Regions from separate parts of the Exiguobacterium sp. UBA7533 genome, predicted to be linked through region 1. Evidence: riboswitches for the same ligand, from Rfam matches in the RefSeq annotation. Region 1 holds a riboswitch; the other holds the start of a gene.

Region 1 (4,731 bases):
GGCCTTCAATGTGATTGTTGAACTTGGGCAGCTACCACAAGCTCCCATCAAACGGAGTTTTACGATTCCGTCTTCTACATCTACGAGTTCAACGTCTCCTCCATCACGAAGAAGGAACGGACGCAATTTTTCAAGAACTTCATTCACTTGATCAAACATTTCCATGCGTAAACACATCCTTTCGTATAGTTTCATTGTAACAGGGTTGAAAAATGTTCTCAATCTGGAAAACTTGTATACTAAAGAGGAGTGAATTGAAAAGGGGGACTTCAAGATGGAAATCACGGTTTACGGAACAGCGGTCACCTGTCCGAGTTGTGTCGGGGCACCTAGCTCGGAAGAGACATTCAGTTGGCTACAAGCCGTCCTCGGGCGGAAATATGAGCAAGCGATGACGCTTCGCTATGTTGATTTCGAGACAGCAACATCAGATCAATGGACGGAAGCGCTGAAAGAGGATGTCTATTTTTATCCACTGATCGTGCTCGATGATGAGATGATTGATGAGGGGTACGTCAAACTCAAGACGATCACAGCGGCAATCGATGCGAAGCTGAATCAGGCGGGATGAACGAAAAAGAGGTATCCCAAAGCCTGGGACACCTCTTTTGCTCATTTAATCTTTTTGTGTTTCCATAAGACACCGGACTTCAAGAGACGTGGGACTTTCCCCGTCAGTGCTTGTTTGCCCATGACGATTCCGAAACCATCTGATTTTCCGAGTGAACCGAGCATCCCGCGCAGTTTAATTTCTGGCAGCTTCGGTAATTTCTTTCCTTGCCACTTGGCTTGTAAGACATCGACGACTTGTTCTGCCTGATGTTCTGCGAGTTGACCACTTGGTGCATACGGTAGACTTGCACAATCACCGATGACGAAGACGTTATCGTATTCTGGTACGTGATGATGTTCCGTCAATTTGATCCGACCGCCACTATCCGCAGCAAAGCCGAGATCGCGTACAACTTTGACCGGCTGCGTACCAGCTGTCCAAATCGTTAAGTCGGATGGATACGTATCGTCGCCGTTTCGCACATCGTCCGCTGTGACGAGCGTGACATTCGAGTTGTTGATGACTTCAACATCATGTTCCTCGAACCATTCCTGAACGTAAGACGAGACTTTATCGGATAGGAAAGACAAGACAGATGGACCGCGGTCGAATAGACGAATCGTCAAATCCTTCCGGCTCTCATGTAGTTCACTGGCGAGTTCGACACCAGATAGACCAGCACCGACGATCGAGACAACGGATTCCGGTGACAGACCATAAATCGCTTGTTGTGTCTTCCGTGATTCTTCTAGTGTCTGGATGCTGTATGTAAATTCTTGAGCACCCGGAATGTTGTGGTATTTATCCTCGCAACCGAGGGCGATGATTAAGTCATCATAGAATAATTCTGATCCGTCCTGCAGATGGACTGTATTCGTCTCTGGTGAGATTTTGATGACATGTCCATATTTATAGGTAAGATGTTTCCCCTCCGGAAATTCAATCCGGACATCCCGATCTGATAATGTACCTGCTGCGAGTGCGTAGTATTCCGTTTTGAGTGCGTGGTACGGTAGACGGTCGACGAGCGTGACGGCAACTTCCTCGTCCTTGAATCGCTCACAAATCCGCATTCCACCATAACCTCCGCCGAGTACGACCAATTGCTTCATAACGTAAAATCCCCCTTAGTTCCCCTAAATCAGTCTGACCTTGTATAATACGACATGAGGCAGGTCGTTTCCTGCTTGAAGGAGGAAAAAAAGTGAATCCGATTATTGAATTTTGTATTAGTAACTTAGCGGCTGGTACACAGGTCGTCATGGAGCAACTTGAACGTGACCCGAATGTTGACGTCGTCGAATACGGTTGCCTCGGTTATTGCGGGATTTGTTCGCTTGACCATTTTTGTCTCGTAGATGGTGAGACCGTCGTAGGTGAAACGCCGGAAGAGTTGCTTGAAAAGATTTACCTGAAAATCGAAGAGAATGAGCTGTGAGCATGGACAGCCAAAAAATCCCCTCGTTCGTCTGAACGAGGGGATTCGTGTCCGTCAGCGGGCGCAGCTTTTCGGATCAGGCAGATTGTTGACGGCGCATCATCCATGGGCGTAGTTTCAAGAACAGTGGAATGAAGAGTGCCGAGATGAACAAAGCCTTGATGACGTTAAACGGTAAGATACCGGCAGTGATCGCTGTCCATTTGACAGCTGGATCCGCCATGTAATCCATACCGAGGAACCATGCATACGCTGGAAGGATCAAGATATAGTTGAGGATCGCAAGACCGAGTGCCATCGTGATCGTACCAGCGACGAGACCAGTTGCGAGACCTTGTGTTGATTTCTTTTTGTGGTAGAACCAGCTGACAGGTAGTACGAATGCGACGCCTGCAGCGAAGTTCGCGAATTCTCCGACCGGAACACCACTTCCGCGGAAGATGTAGTATAACACGTTCTTCAATGCTTCGACGATGACACCTGCGACCGGTGAGAACATGATCGCTGCGACAAGAGCAGGAACATCACTGAAGTCGATCTTCAGATAGTTTGGTAAGAACGGTAGTGGAAAATTGATAAGCATAAGAACAAATGAGATTGAACCTAACATTGACAGAGTGACCATTTTTTGTGTGCGTTTCATACGAGTATTGTCTCCTTTTGCTCGTTCCTCTCGATGAAGTATTGGCATGACTGCGACCATAAAGAAACCCCTATTGATCAGATCAACAGGGGAGAAGTCCGCATTAAATAAACCTAATCGATTATTGCAAAATCGATCAAATTCAAACTCATGCCGCCATCTTCTCCCATCCAGACTGTACTGTCGGCTCCTGAATTACACAGAATCAGCAAATAGCGCCCTATTCGCTCGCGGGCTTCAACTTAAAAAGAGTTGTTTACCGCCGGTCGGGAATTTCACCCTGCCCTGAAGATGGAACGATTATTTTATTGTACATACCATTTATACAACGAATTCAAGATAGTTTCAAGCAACTAGGTTTCGATTCGCTCAGAAGTTGCGTATACTAAAGAAAAGGAAGGTGATGACATGATCCATTTAACGGAGGCAGCAGCGCTACAAGTCCAGGACATGATGGCGCAGGCACCAGCAGATGAACGAAATCTTCGGATGCTCGTCCAAGGTGGTGGATGTAGTGGTCTGTCGTACGGAATGGGATTCGATCAACAAAAAGAAACGGATCTCGTTTTTGAACAGCACGGCGTGACCGTCATCGTGGACGAAAAGGATTATCCGGTCGTCAAAGGACTGGAAATCGATTATAAACAGTCAATGCTTGGTGGCGGATTCACGATCACGAATCCGAATGCCATCGCAACGTGTGGTTGCGGAACGTCATTCCGGACAGCAACGAATGCCGGGACACCAGGTGGCTGTTAATGAATCCAATCGTGGACATCGTCCACGATTTTTTTTGTTGCTCTCATACAGGAGACTTGTTGAGTTTACTCGAAATATTACAGAGAGTGAATGCTACTACGAACAGGGAGGGCTTCAGGATGAGAAAAGTATTGATCTTCGGGGGAACACGCTATTTCGGACGACGCTTAGCAATTCGTTTAGCCGATTCGGGGGATGATGTGACGATCGTCACACGCGGTGAGCATACTCCACCGGTCGCGAAGGGCTTGACATTTTTCAAAGGAGACCGGACGTCAAGTAGTACGATGAAGGATTTAAGCCAACAGCACTGGGATGTCATCTATGACAACATTTGCTTCACGCCGTATCAAGCCAAGCTCGCGATCGACGCATTTGAAGGAAAAGTCGGACGCTATGTGTTGACGTCGACGATGTCTGTTTATGAAGACGGTGGTGCGAATATTTCGGAACGCGCCTACAATCCGTTTCCCGGGAAATATGATCTTGAGAAGGAACATGGGTATGGCGAAGGAAAGCGCCAAGCGGAGAGTTATTTCTTCCAACGGGCGATCTTCCCTGTCGTTGCCGTTCGTTTTCCTGTTGTCCTCGGACCAGACGATTATACGGAACGACTTGTCTTCCATATCAAACGCGCGCTTGACGGTCGTCCGATTATCGCTGAAAACAACTATGCGAAGATGGGCTACATCTCAAGTTACGAAGCCGCTGCCTTTCTGGAATGGTGTGGTCGTTCGGAATTGACAGGACCGATCAACGCTGCGAGTGACGGCGTCCTATCGATTCAAGACCTGATGGATAAAATCGACCGTATTGCGGGAACGACGAGCCAAATCGTCGCAAAAGGAGAGGATGAATCGCCACTTGCGCCAGAACGCGATTTCTATATGGATACGACAGCTGCGAAAGAAGCGGGCTATCTGTTCCAACATATCGATGACTGGCTCGATCGTTTGATTGAAGAGGAGGTGCGCAATCACCAATGATGCAGTTGATGAAACCAACTCTTGCGTGGGAAACGGAGTACCGCGCCTTTTTAGAAGACTGGCGAGAGTCAGGCGAAACGATCGTACCGGAAGCGGTCGGGGATACGTATGAACCGCTCGCTACCTATTTCGCGGAGCTTAAAGAAATGGAAACGACAGTCAGAGAAGGTCTTGTCACGCATTCGACGTACTGGATGGTCGACGGACAACGAATCGTCGGCGCGTTAAACTTCCGGCATGACTTGACGGAGAACTTAAAATTGTACGGCGGACATATCGGATACGGCATCCGACCATCCGAGCGTCAGAAAGGATATGCGACGACCGGTCTTCGATTGGCGCTTGAAGAAGC
Region 2 (4,731 bases), on a different contig from region 1:
GTTTCTCATGTTGCGTGAAATGATAGAGATGTTTCGCCATCATGTCACACTCGATATTGACGACTGCACCGCTTGCCAATCGATCAAACGTCGTCACTTGACGGGAATGCGGAATCAATGAAATCGAGATCGTTTCCGAGGTGACGCGTTGCAAGGTCAGGCTCGTGCCGTTGATCGCGATTGATCCTTTTGGAATGCAATACTTTTGCCACGATCCGACATCAAACGTATACACCATCGCTTCTCCGTCCGGTCGCCGACTGATTAGTCGTGCCGTCCCGTCGATGTGCCCACTGACGAAATGTCCACCGAACCGACCGTCTGCCGGCATCGCCCGTTCGAGTTGCAACGGGTTTCCGACCCGGTACGTGTCGAGTGCTGTCGAACGAATCGTGTCATGGACAGCATCCGCCGTAAAACCGGTTGGGCTCATTGACGTGACCGTCAAACAAATCCCGTCGACGGCGATGCTGTCACCAATCTTCGTTCCTTCGAGCACCCGGTGCGCTTCAATTTCAAGTGCTAATCCATTCGGTCGCGGAATCTTTCGTTTTAAGGTCCCGACTTCTTCAATCAATCCGGTGAACATATCGTCTCCTCCTTTCGGATGTACGTCAGATGGAGATCCGGTCCGACCGTTTCCATCTGATCGATTTGAAAACGTTCTTCGATATCATGTCGTCCGTTCCAGGCAGTCCCTTCAAAAATCGACGGAGCTTGGTAGACTTCAATCTGGTCGACGAGATCTGCTTCAAAGAATGCGGCTTGAATCGTCGGTCCACCTTCAATCAAAACGCTGCGGATGTCTTGTTCGTATAAGCGTTTAAGAATCGCTTCCGGCGTCTCATATCCACCGACGAGCACCGTCACTTGATCGTGACTTATCCGAGGAACACTCGTCAGCCAGTACGTTGGATTTTTTCCATCGCAAAAGACTTGCGCGGTCTCTGGCACCCGACCACGGCGATCGACGATTACTCGAATCGGCTCGATGCCTGACACTGCGCGTAAAGTCAGTGCTGGATCATCGACGAGCACCGTCTCACTTCCGACGAGGATCGCATCATGGCACCCCCGCAGGGCGCGACCATTCGCGCGTGCTTCTTCTGACGTGATCCAGCGCTGTTCCCCCGTTGCCGCAATCCCGTTCATCGTCTGAGCGATTTTGACGGTCACGGTCGGACGTTTCCGTTCGATCGTTTTCCAAAACGTCTCGTAGAGGACTTCCGCTTCATGCCGTAACAAGCCGACTTCGACTTCGATTCCCTCGTCTTGAAGCCGTTTGATCCCTGAACCAGCGACAATCGCATGTTTGTCTTTCGTTGCGACGAAAACCCGTTTGATCCCGGCTTGTAGAATCGCTTCCGTACATGGTGGTGTCTTACCATGATGGTTGCATGGCTCAAGCGTCACGTAGAGATCAGCACCACGGGCGGCCTCTCCTGCCATTCGCAAGGCTTCGACTTCCGCGTGCGGACCACCGGCAAACCGGTGCGCACCAAAACCGATGATGCGTCCTTGTTTGACGATGACACAGCCGACACTTGGATTCGGACTTGTTTGTCCGTTTAACATATGTGCTAATTGCATGGCATAACTCATCATCTGTGACATCGCGTTCACTCCTTTCAAATAAAAAAGACGCCCCTTGAAAAAGGGGCGTCTGTATAGAAGGGTTCACGAAATACACGGTTCGCCTTCTGCTTTTTCGCATGCAGAAAGAGACCATCTCCTGAAAACATTTTTTCAGAAAACAGCTTGAATCGCGTCGTTTCGTTCTTCTCCCATCCGGACTTTACCGTCGGCCCTGGAATCTCACCAAGTCAGCCATGATGCGTACATCACGGGTCGCGGGCTCGTCGATCGATTGATCGCATCACCGCCGGTTGGGATTTTCACCCTACCCCGAAGAACTGGATTATTGAGTTATACAACTTTAGCCTAGCATATCTTTTTCAAGAAAACAAAGCGCAAATGCTTCGGTCTTAGCTCTTTTATGATTTCGTTCCACTTCTGTTACCCCTCCCCAATTCGTGATCTACTGGATACTAAAAATGACTGGAGCACCTGATATCAGTGCGTCCAGTCATTGTGTTCCGGTTACAAATACCCGTTCTTCCGATCGTGGAATTCTTGGGCAATCGCTCCGCGTGTCCGTTCATCAGCGAGGACGCGAAGTCCTGTCCGTGCGAGGATTTTAGCGCCTGCGATCAACGCTTCATCCCCCGCTTCCGAACGGGCTGCTTCTTTGAATGCTTCTGTATGGGCGACGAGATCGTCTGGTCCGATCTTGATATACGGATGGATTGTCGGGATGACTTGACTGATGTTACCCGCGTCCGTCGATCCAAGACCCGGTCGTTCGTCGAGGTGCACGATTTGCCCAAGCGCCTCTGCTTCTTCTTGGAAGAGACGATCAAACGTCCGATTGAAGACGAGATTGTCGACTTCATTTTGGAAAGCGATGACGTCAAGCGTCGCCCCGGTCGCAAGTGCCGCACCTTGCGCGACCGCTTTGACTTTCTCCGTGACGGCATTCAGCCGTTCCCGTGTCGTCGCCCGAATGAAGAAACGTGCTTTTGCGTATTCCGGAATGATGTTCGGCGCATCGCCACCATGCGTGATGATCCCGTGGATCCGGACATCATCCGGTAACTGCTGACGTAAAGCGTTGATCCCATTGAAGAGCTGAATGACAGCGTCGAGAGCGTTGATGCCTTCTTCCGGTGTCGCCGCTGCGTGCGCGGGACGACCCGTAAAGGCAAAATCGAGCGGATCAACCGCAAGCGAGGATCCCGTGATCCGCGTTTGTCCGGACGGATGGACCATCAAGGCCGCATCGATTCCTTCAAGCAACTGGTGTTTGACGAAACTGCCTTTCGCACTTCCGTTCGGCCCACCTTCTTCGGCTGGCGTTCCAAGCACGACGACACTCCCACCGATTTCATCAAGCACTTTGCTAAGCGCGATCGCCGCTGCGACACTCGTCGTTCCGATGATATTATGACCGCATGCGTGTCCGATGCCCGGCAACGCATCGTACTCAGCGAGAAAGGCAATTGTCGCGCCAGGTCGGTCGCTTGACTTCTTCGCGAAGAATGCGGTCTCGTGCCCTGCGACGCCGAGTTCTACTGTAAAGCCTTCTGCCGTCAAACGCTCTGCATGTAGTCGCGAAGCAAAGAATTCCTCGTTACCGATTTCCGGCGTCGCATGAATCCGGTGGCTCGTCTCAAGATACGATTCCCTTTTTTGTTCGATGTCCTGCTCAATCGTCTCTACCCATGTCGTGCGTACTGGTGTCGTCATGCTATCCACTCTCCTTTAGAATTTATTCGCCGATGTCGCTTAGTGGAACGAACGTCGGGATCGAGCTACCTTTATATTCTTTTTTGATGAAAGCCGCGACATCTTTTTGTTGGTAAAGCGACGCGATCTTTTTCAGTTCTTTTTTGTTCTTGTCTTCCGTCCGTGTCGCGATGATATTGATGTATGGTTTTGCTGTCTCGTTCTCATGGACGATCGAGTCCTTGATCGGATTTAGTCCTGCGTCAACAGCAATACCGTTATTGATGATCGATGCAGCGACGTCCGGTAAGACGCGTGGCGTTTGTCCCGCGACGATCGGAACGATTTTCAGTTTCTTCGGATTTTCAACGATCTTATCGACCGATCCATTGCCGTCGAAGTCGTCCGGTAATTTGATCAAACCTGCTTCTTGTAGTAATAAGAGGGCACGTCCCATGTTCGTCGCTTCGTTCGGAACAGCAATTTTGCCACCGACTGGAATATCTTTGACGTCCTTATATTTATCCGAGTAGATCCCCATTGGTGCAATGACGGTCGTCGCAATCGGCGACAGCTTCAACTTATGTTCCTTCTTGAAGGCGTTGAAGTAGGAAATCGTCTGGAAAGCATTGGCGTCGATCTCACCCTCAGCCAGTGCCATGTTCGGCTGGACATAATCGGAGAACTTGACGAGCTCGATTTTGATGCCTTCCTTTTCCGCTTTTTTCGCGACGTAATCCCACACTTGAGTGTCTGAACCGCTGACCCCGAGCTTGATCGTCTTTTCTTCTTCTCCTGATGCTGAGCACCCGGCAAATAAAATCGTCGTTAATGTTGCTCCAATCGCTACTGCTTTTTTCATGGCTGAATCGCTCCCTTGATTAATGTCTTCTGATTTTTCGTGCGACGATGTTGCCTGTCGTCTGTAAGCCTTGGACTAAGATAACGAGAATCCCGACCGTGATGATCATGACTTTCGTGTCGAACCGTTGATAACCGTACGTAATTGCTAAGTCACCCAGTCCACCGCCACCGATAGCACCTGCCATCGCTGATGCCCCGATCAAGCCGACTGTTGCAATCGTTAAATTAAGGATTAGGGAACCGAGTGCTTCCGGCAGAAGGAAGCGGAAAATCGTTTGGAATGGCGTCGCCCCCATCGCTTCTGCTGCCTCAAGGACACCTTTGTCGACTTCAAGTAAGGAACTCTCGATCAGCCGTGCCATATACGGGGCGGCATAAAAGACGAGTGGAACGATGGCGGCTTCTGTTCCGATCGACGTCTGGACGATCAACCGTGTCAACGGGATGATCGCAACAAGTAAGATGATGAACGGAATTGAACGGAAGATATTGACTATACTGTTGAAAAATGTGAACAGCGGGACGTTCTCGAGCAATGCCCCTTTCCGGGTGACGACGAGTAGAATGCCGAGTGGTAAGCCG

What was found. Region 1 has a riboswitch for FMN ahead of B2U10_RS02745 (ECF transporter S component). Riboswitches for the same ligand answer to the same signal wherever they lie in the genome.
Region 2: another riboswitch for FMN. It lies ahead of ribD (bifunctional diaminohydroxyphosphoribosylaminopyrimidine deaminase/5-amino-6-(5-phosphoribosylamino)uracil reductase RibD); the one in region 1 lies ahead of B2U10_RS02745 (ECF transporter S component).

The regions. Positions count from the first base shown of each region.
Region 1 covers NZ_DLMP01000001.1:551,357-556,087, reverse strand. The annotation lists gene B2U10_RS02765 (NifU family protein) at 1-165, opposite strand, end outside; gene B2U10_RS02760 (DUF1462 family protein) at 275-571, shown strand; gene B2U10_RS02755 (NAD(P)/FAD-dependent oxidoreductase) at 613-1,665, opposite strand; gene B2U10_RS02750 (YuzB family protein) at 1,758-1,991, shown strand; gene B2U10_RS02745 (ECF transporter S component) at 2,068-2,634, opposite strand; FMN riboswitch at 2,789-2,931, opposite strand; gene B2U10_RS02740 (HesB/IscA family protein) at 3,043-3,393, shown strand; gene B2U10_RS02735 (NAD-dependent epimerase/dehydratase family protein) at 3,513-4,379, shown strand; gene B2U10_RS02730 (GNAT family N-acetyltransferase) at 4,376-4,731, shown strand, end outside.
Region 2 covers NZ_DLMP01000018.1:127,199-131,929, forward strand. The annotation lists gene ribE (riboflavin synthase) at 1-589, opposite strand, end outside; gene ribD (bifunctional diaminohydroxyphosphoribosylaminopyrimidine deaminase/5-amino-6-(5-phosphoribosylamino)uracil reductase RibD) at 574-1,614, opposite strand; FMN riboswitch at 1,773-1,917, opposite strand; gene B2U10_RS15140 (M20 family metallopeptidase) at 2,101-3,306, opposite strand; gene B2U10_RS15145 (MetQ/NlpA family ABC transporter substrate-binding protein) at 3,329-4,147, opposite strand; gene B2U10_RS15150 (methionine ABC transporter permease) at 4,167-4,731, opposite strand, start outside.